One region of the Marinococcus salis genome, then DNA from elsewhere that is predicted to be linked to it. Evidence: riboswitches for the same ligand, from Rfam matches in the RefSeq annotation. Region 1 holds a riboswitch; the other holds the start of a gene.
The links. A riboswitch is a leader RNA that binds a small molecule or an ion and turns the genes downstream of it on or off. The one in region 1 is predicted to bind glycine.
Positions count from the first base shown of each region.

Region 2: linked by a shared signal. The riboswitch ahead of ACTTK6_RS02965 (serine dehydratase beta chain) and the one ahead of gcvT (glycine cleavage system aminomethyltransferase GcvT) in region 1 are both predicted to bind glycine.

Region 1 is NZ_JBQOJB010000003.1:87,644-91,053, forward strand. Features, by position in the region: gene gcvPA (aminomethyl-transferring glycine dehydrogenase subunit GcvPA) at 1-632, opposite strand, end outside; gene gcvT (glycine cleavage system aminomethyltransferase GcvT) at 651-1,757, opposite strand; glycine riboswitch at 1,843-1,929, opposite strand; glycine riboswitch at 1,933-2,021, opposite strand; gene ACTTK6_RS03820 (MBL fold metallo-hydrolase) at 2,246-2,857, shown strand; gene ACTTK6_RS03825 (CapA family protein) at 2,967-3,410, opposite strand, start outside.
Region 2 is NZ_JBQOJB010000002.1:224,678-228,087, reverse strand. Features, by position in the region: gene sdaAA (L-serine ammonia-lyase, iron-sulfur-dependent, subunit alpha) at 72-956, opposite strand; gene ACTTK6_RS02965 (serine dehydratase beta chain) at 953-1,450, opposite strand; glycine riboswitch at 1,529-1,606, opposite strand; glycine riboswitch at 1,610-1,717, opposite strand; gene ACTTK6_RS02960 (SulP family inorganic anion transporter) at 1,982-3,410, shown strand, end outside.

The DNA.
Region 1 (3,410 bases):
ACTCCTGCGGTATCAGCATCGATCGTCTTTTCAAGCTTATCCAGATCCGTGCGGCCATCTTTTTCAGGAACAATTTTCACTGTAAGGCCGGGGCCTGCCGCATAGGTTTTCAATACATCGAGCGCTTCGGGATGGATGGTTTCTGATACTACAATGGTCCGCCGTTTCCCTCTGTTCTCACTCGCAGCCATCAGCGCTGCTTCAGCAAGCGCTGTTGGCCCGTCATACATTGACGAATTAGCGATATCCATTCCCGTAAGTTCACTGATCATCGTTTGAAATTCAAATATTGCCTGCAGCTCGCCCTGCGAAATTTCAGGCTGGTACGGAGTATACGCCGTATAAAATTCTGAACGCCGTAGCACATGGTCGACGACCGTTGGTATATAATGCTCGTACACCCCTGCTCCGAGATAGGATACACAGTCCTGCACGTTAGCGTTCCTGTCACTAAGGCGTTTCATTTCCTTTAGAAGGTCCGTTTCCCCAAGAGCCTTTGGCAGATCCATTTCTCCGGCAAAGCGAATATTTTCCGGCACATCTTCAAATAATTCATCGATGGCATCCACGCCAATTGTTTTGAGCATTTCTTCTTTATCTTCACCAGTGACTGGCAAATAGCGATAATCCATTTTTGACGCCTCCTCGTATTATTTTTTCCGTTTGTAAAAAGGCACAGCTGCCACTTTCGCCCGCTTGGCTTTTCCACGCACATCCACCGCTACCGCCTGATCCAGGTTGCTCCATTCGGCATTTAAAAGTGCGAGTCCTACGTTTTTTTTGAGCGTCGGGGACTGGGTGCCTGTCGTGATCCATCCTATTTCTGCTCCGTCATCATTTCGTACGCCGTATCCCGGACGGGGTATCGCCTTATCGACCATTTCAATACCGACCAGCTTGCGTTTCAGTCCTGCTTCTTTTTGTTCCTTTAAAGCTTCTTTTCCGATAAAATCATTTTCTTGCTTCAGTTTTACACAAAAGCCGATGCCGGCTTCAAGCGGGGTGATATCTGCACTCAGTTCCTGTCCATACAACGGCAGCTTCGCTTCAAACCTCAGGGTATCCCTTGCGCCAAGTCCACAAGGGACAATGCCTCTGCTTTTTCCAGCTTCCATAATAGTCTCCCAGCAGTAAAGCGCATCCCCGGAGCGGCAGTATAATTCAAATCCGTCCTCACCGGTATAGCCAGTTCTTGATATAAGAACGTTTCCTGTTTCTCCGATAGAAGCACTGGCAGCAAATCGAAAAGGCAGTATTTCTGAAAGAGATGCGTCGGTTACTTTCTGTAGTATCGTTTCCGCCTCCGGGCCCTGCACCGCAATTAATGCTGTCCTTTCTGAGATATCCGTGATGCTTACGTTTTCCGTCCCGTGCCGGCGAAGCCATTCGAGGTCCTTCTCAATATTGGCTGCGTTTAAAACAAGCATGTATTTTTCTTCTTCGAGCTGGTACACGAGCAGGTCGTCAACTGTGCCGCCATTTTCATAGCACATAGCGGTGTACAGCGCTTTGCCGGGCTCCAGGTTTTTTATGTTATTTGTGAGCATGTACTGCAGAAAATCAGCAGCCTCTGGACCCTCTACGATCGCCTCGCCCATATGGGAGACGTCGAACAGGCCGGCTTTTGTACGAACCGCTTCGTGTTCGCTTTTGATGCCCGAAAACTGAACTGCCATTTCCCAACCACCAAAATCGACAGTTTTAGCTCCGTATTTTTCATACACTGAATACAGCGGAGTTCGTTTTAGTTCTGCCAAAGAAATCACCTCGTTTAATTATTTTTTCTGAAAAATCAAAACAGTAAAAAACAAAAAAAGACAGAGCTCCCATGAATTATGGAAGCTCTGTCCTATAACCAGAAAGTTTCTCCTTTCCGCAATGCAGAAAGAGTGTCTTCGTGGGTGGCTTCAAAAGAAGCGCTCTCCAGAGGAGCGTCCAGTAAGAGTCTGTTTGCCTGAGAGATTCACCTGTTACGGTTTGCTCCTTCGGCGCTGCCTGGCAGTCTCTCCCCTTACCATCATCCGCGCATTATATGTACGTTCTTATTTGCTCATATTTTATCATTAATTCATATAAAAACCAATGCTAAAAAAAATGAAACCGAACATTTTCAATAAAACCATATTAATTATTCGTATGTATGTGCAGATCGGTTATTTCTTCCGGGAAAAATATTGTTTATACTAAAGACAGTATACTAATTGGAGGGAAACTATGAACTGGAAAACAGCTACCGCTTGGACCACTGCAGACAAACTGCTATGTTCTGTACGATAATGATAAAAACGCTGTTATTATTGACCCGGCCGGTGATGCCGATAAACTGCTCACCTTTCTCCAGGAAAACGAGCTTCACCCCGTAGCAATTCTGTTAACACACGCCCATTTTGATCATATTGGGGCGCTTGATACTGCTCGGGAAGCATACAATATCCCGGTTTATCTTCACGAACAGGAAAGTGACTGGCTTGAAGACCCTCAGAAAAACGGTTCGAGCCGTATGATGCCAGAGGCTGCATTTACCACGAAGCCTGCCGATCACTTGCTGCAGTCAGAAGGAAGGCTTCAATTTGGCGGTTTTGAATTTCAATGGCTTCACACACCGGGGCATTCCCCGGGAAGTGTTTCCTATTGGCATAAAGAAACTAACACAGTATTTTCTGGTGACGTGTTGTTTTCAGGCGGGGTTGGCCGGACCGATCTCTACGGCGGCGATATGGATACACTGTTAGCCTCCATACACGAGCAGCTGCTTGACCTTCCTGAAAATACGGTTGTAGCCTGCGGCCACGGCCCCTTTACAGATATCGAAACCGAAATGAATTCCAATCCGTTTATTAATGGATTTGGTGCATAATGTGATAAGGACCCCTGTTTTTAAACAGAGGTCCTTTTATAATATATTACAGTGTTTGAAATTATCTTGAGCCCGGCTCCCTGTTTTCATCTGAATACTAAGATGCCCGTTACTCTGCTTCTTCCATCCATTGATATACGTGTTCATGCAGCTCTTGTTCCGTTTCTCCGCCTTCAGCCGGGTGCTCTGCTTCAGCCATCGGTTTTACCGTATATTGGTCTTCAGGGCCCGGAACTACCTGAGTAAAGTCAACGTTTGGGTTCGTTATGTTTATTTTTTCCCCGTCTTTTTCTATATCGAATGTTGCAATGCCGCCTGTATCGGTATAGTCCGTATCCTGCCCGGAATAAAAATTACCAAGCGAATAATAAACCAGCGTCTCATTGCCTTCTTCGCCCTCCACCCATTCCATCGGCTGAAGCACGTGAGGATGGTGGCCAAGAACTACGTCCACTTCCAGATCTGCAAGAAACTGAGCCAGTTCTTTCTGTTCTTCATTGGGGAGTCTTTCGTATTCACTTCCCCAGTGCATATTCACTACCACAACATCCGA
Region 2 (3,410 bases), on a different contig from region 1:
AACCAGATTTGAAAAAAGCGGCGTTCGTTCATAGCTGCACCTCATTTGGTTGAATGATATCGTTTTAGGGATTAAAAAGTACAGGGACGCTGATACAGCCGTTCGGCGGCTTCTCTGCCTGTTTTGGTCTGGGCGAGTCCTCCCTCGGCGGTTTCTTTCAGGCTGCCGGGCATGTCCCTGCCGATGGTATGCATCGTCTGGATCACTTCGTCACAGGGAATGCGGCTGGTAATGCCGGCTAATGCCATATCAGCTGCTGAAAAGGCTATGGAGGTGCCGATCACGTTTCTTTTTACGCACGGCACCTCGACAAGCCCGGCAACCGGGTCGCACACGAGGCCGAGCAGTGACTTCATTGCCATGGCCGTCGCGTGGGAAACCTGCTCCGGTGACCCCTGCTGCAGTTCTGTAATCGTTCCCGCCGCCATAGCCGTCGCTGACCCGATTTCCGCCTGGCAGCCGCCGGCCGCTCCGGAAATGAAGGCATGGTTCGCAAAAACGTAGCCGATGGCGCTCGCTGCGAACAGTCCCATTGTCAGTTTCTCATCGTCCATGCCGCGGTTGTCCTGAAGAGAGACCATCACTCCAGGCAGAATGCCTGCAGAGCCTGCCGTAGGAGTTGCTACAATAAGGCCCATTTTGGCATTGCTTTCCGACGTTGCCATTGCGGCTTCCATCGCCGTGCTGATAACTGGTCCTGATAGTGGGGCGGTATGCTGGTTATACTGATGCATGCGGTAGGCATCGCCTCCTGAGAGCCTGCTTTCCGTTTCCGCGAGGTCACCCAGCCCCTCCCGGACGGCCTGCTTCATTACCTGCAGCCGTTCCTGCATGCGCCCGAAAATCTGTCCGCGGGACGAACCGGAGCGATCCACTTCACGGCGGAGCATCCACTCACCGATACTAATGTCCTGGGCCATACATTCCTGCACAATACTTTCAATCGTGTCTTTCATCTAGATGGAGCCTCCTTTTTGATCCGGGCGGCGATGGATAAAATCTCCGAGCCTGTGCCCAAATTAATGCTGGTATGATATCCGTTAATTTCATAAATATAGGCTACACCGCCGCCAATGGATGCGCCGGTGACATGGACCGTCTCTGTGGCGGAAGCGGCCTGTAAATAAACAGTATTGGGGTGGCAGCCGCCGGGGGTGTTCGTGCAGAACCGGAAGTCGTAACGGAGGCTGCTGTCCTTTGCCAGAGCGTAGGCATTACGGACATTGGTATCGTGTGCGGACAACCCGAGCAGGCCGCCGAGGACAGCTTTATCCGAGCCGTGGCCCTGATAGGTGGAGGCGAGAGAGCCGTAGAACGTGATTGTCACGTCAGTGACGTCTCCCAGCCAGTCATGCACGAATTTTCCAATCGATACCACCCCGGCAGTATGGGAGCTCGAAGGACCGACCATCACCGGGCCGATAATGTCAAAGCAGCTGTCAAACTCCATAGCAATTCCTCCATATTCAAAATTGAAAGCGATTACAAAAAAGAAAAAAAGACAGAGAAGCGGCCTGGGGCGCCGTTTCTCTGTCTGTGAGCCTGAAAGATTTCATTCTTAAAAAAGAATTTTCTTCTTCGGCAGGTACGTATACCTTCTCCAGAGGTGCATCCTGTACTGGTCCTGGTACCTGAGAGTTTTTCCTTTCCGGCTGTTGGAGAGGATTGCTCCTTCGGTGCTGTAAAATACGTTTACAGACTCTCCCAATACATTCATCTGCGAAACCAATATTTGTGTTAATTTCAGTTTAAACATCCCTGCTGGAAAAGTAAACCTATTTTTGACAGCCGGATCTTAGCAATATACTGGAGAGAATCGGTGTAGAAAGGACTAAAGCAGGCGTACAGCTGTATTTAAGCCGTGAGTCAAAAAAATATAGTGCGGGCTTTTCTTTTAGGCCGTTATGGTTCATGATTTATTAGGAGAGAGATTTAATCGCCGTACTGTTTGTGAGTTCACGGAGAAAGAAGGAAAGGATTTATGCCTGGGAAAATAAAAGATATATTAATTATGCCGCAGGATTATAATAATCAGTCGCTGAAAAAGGATATGGCTGCGGGATTTACCATCTTTGTTATGATTGTCCCGCAGGGGATGGCCTATGCCGTGCTTGCCGGCCTGCCGACGGTCATGGGGCTGTATGCCTCTCTGCTTCCACTCATTCTTTATGCGCTGTTTGGCACGTCAAAGCATCTGGCCATCGGGCCGGTAGCGATGGCATCCATTCTTGTGTTTTCCGGCGTGTCCCTGTATGCAGAGCCGTCGACGCCGGAATACGTAGGGCTTGTGCTGCTGCTGACGGTAATGGTCGGAGTGGTGCAGGTCTCTCTTGGCCTGTTGAACGCCGCTGCGTTTGTAAAGTTTATTTCCCCGAATGTGATCAGCGGGTTCACGTCGGCAGTGGCGATTGCAATCGGCATGAGCCAGCTTGGCCAGTTTATGGGCATCAGCGTAGGCAGCCAGACACAGATTATTCCGCTGCTGCGGGATGTGATCGTGCATCTGCCGCAGATACATATCCCGACCCTGCTTGTAGGAATAGCCAGTCTTCTAGTGCTGATCGGGGGCCGGAAAGCAAAACGGAATTTACCGGTTTCCCTCATCGTCGTCGTGCTGAGTATTGCGGCGGTGGCGCTTTTCCGGCTCGATAACCAGGGAGTAAGCGTCGTCGGAAGGGTGCCGCAGGGACTCCCGGATTTTACCATTCCGGGCTTTAACCTGGCGGACATACAGGTGCTGGTCCCGACCGCGCTCACCATTGCGCTGATCGCGATGATGGAGACGCTTGCGATTACGAAAACGCTGAGTGATAAAAATGATTCCGGTATTAACCTGAATAAAGAAATCCGGGCGATCGGGTATGCCAATATAGCCGGGCCGTTTTTTTCCTCCTATGCGGTGACCGGCAGCTTTTCAAGAAGTGCGGTCAGCTACCGGTCGGGAGCGGCCTCCCAGGCGGCGATGATTATTACCGCAGCCGGTGTGCTGGTGACGCTTCTCTTTTTCACGTCTTTATTTTACTATCTGCCGTATGCGGTGCTTGCAGCGATTATTCTCGTTTCGGTCAGCGGCCTGATTAATATCCGGTCGTTAAAGGACGCCTTTCGCGTAAAGCCGGAGGACGGCTGGGTGTGGATCGTGACATTTGCTGCGACGCTTCTCGTCGGCATTCAGTGGGGGTTGTTAATCGGGATTGGCTTTTCCATCCTGCTGCTTTTGCGCCATATTTCCCGCCCGAATATTGTCGAAATCGGCTACGAGGAGGACACCCACAGCTATCTGGATCTGCAGCGGTTTCCGCACGCAAAGCGGGTGCCGGGCACGGTGCTCGTGCGGGCGGATACGCGCATTCATTTTTCGAATGTCGGCTATTTCGTGAAAATGGTGGAAAAAACGATTCAGGACCGCC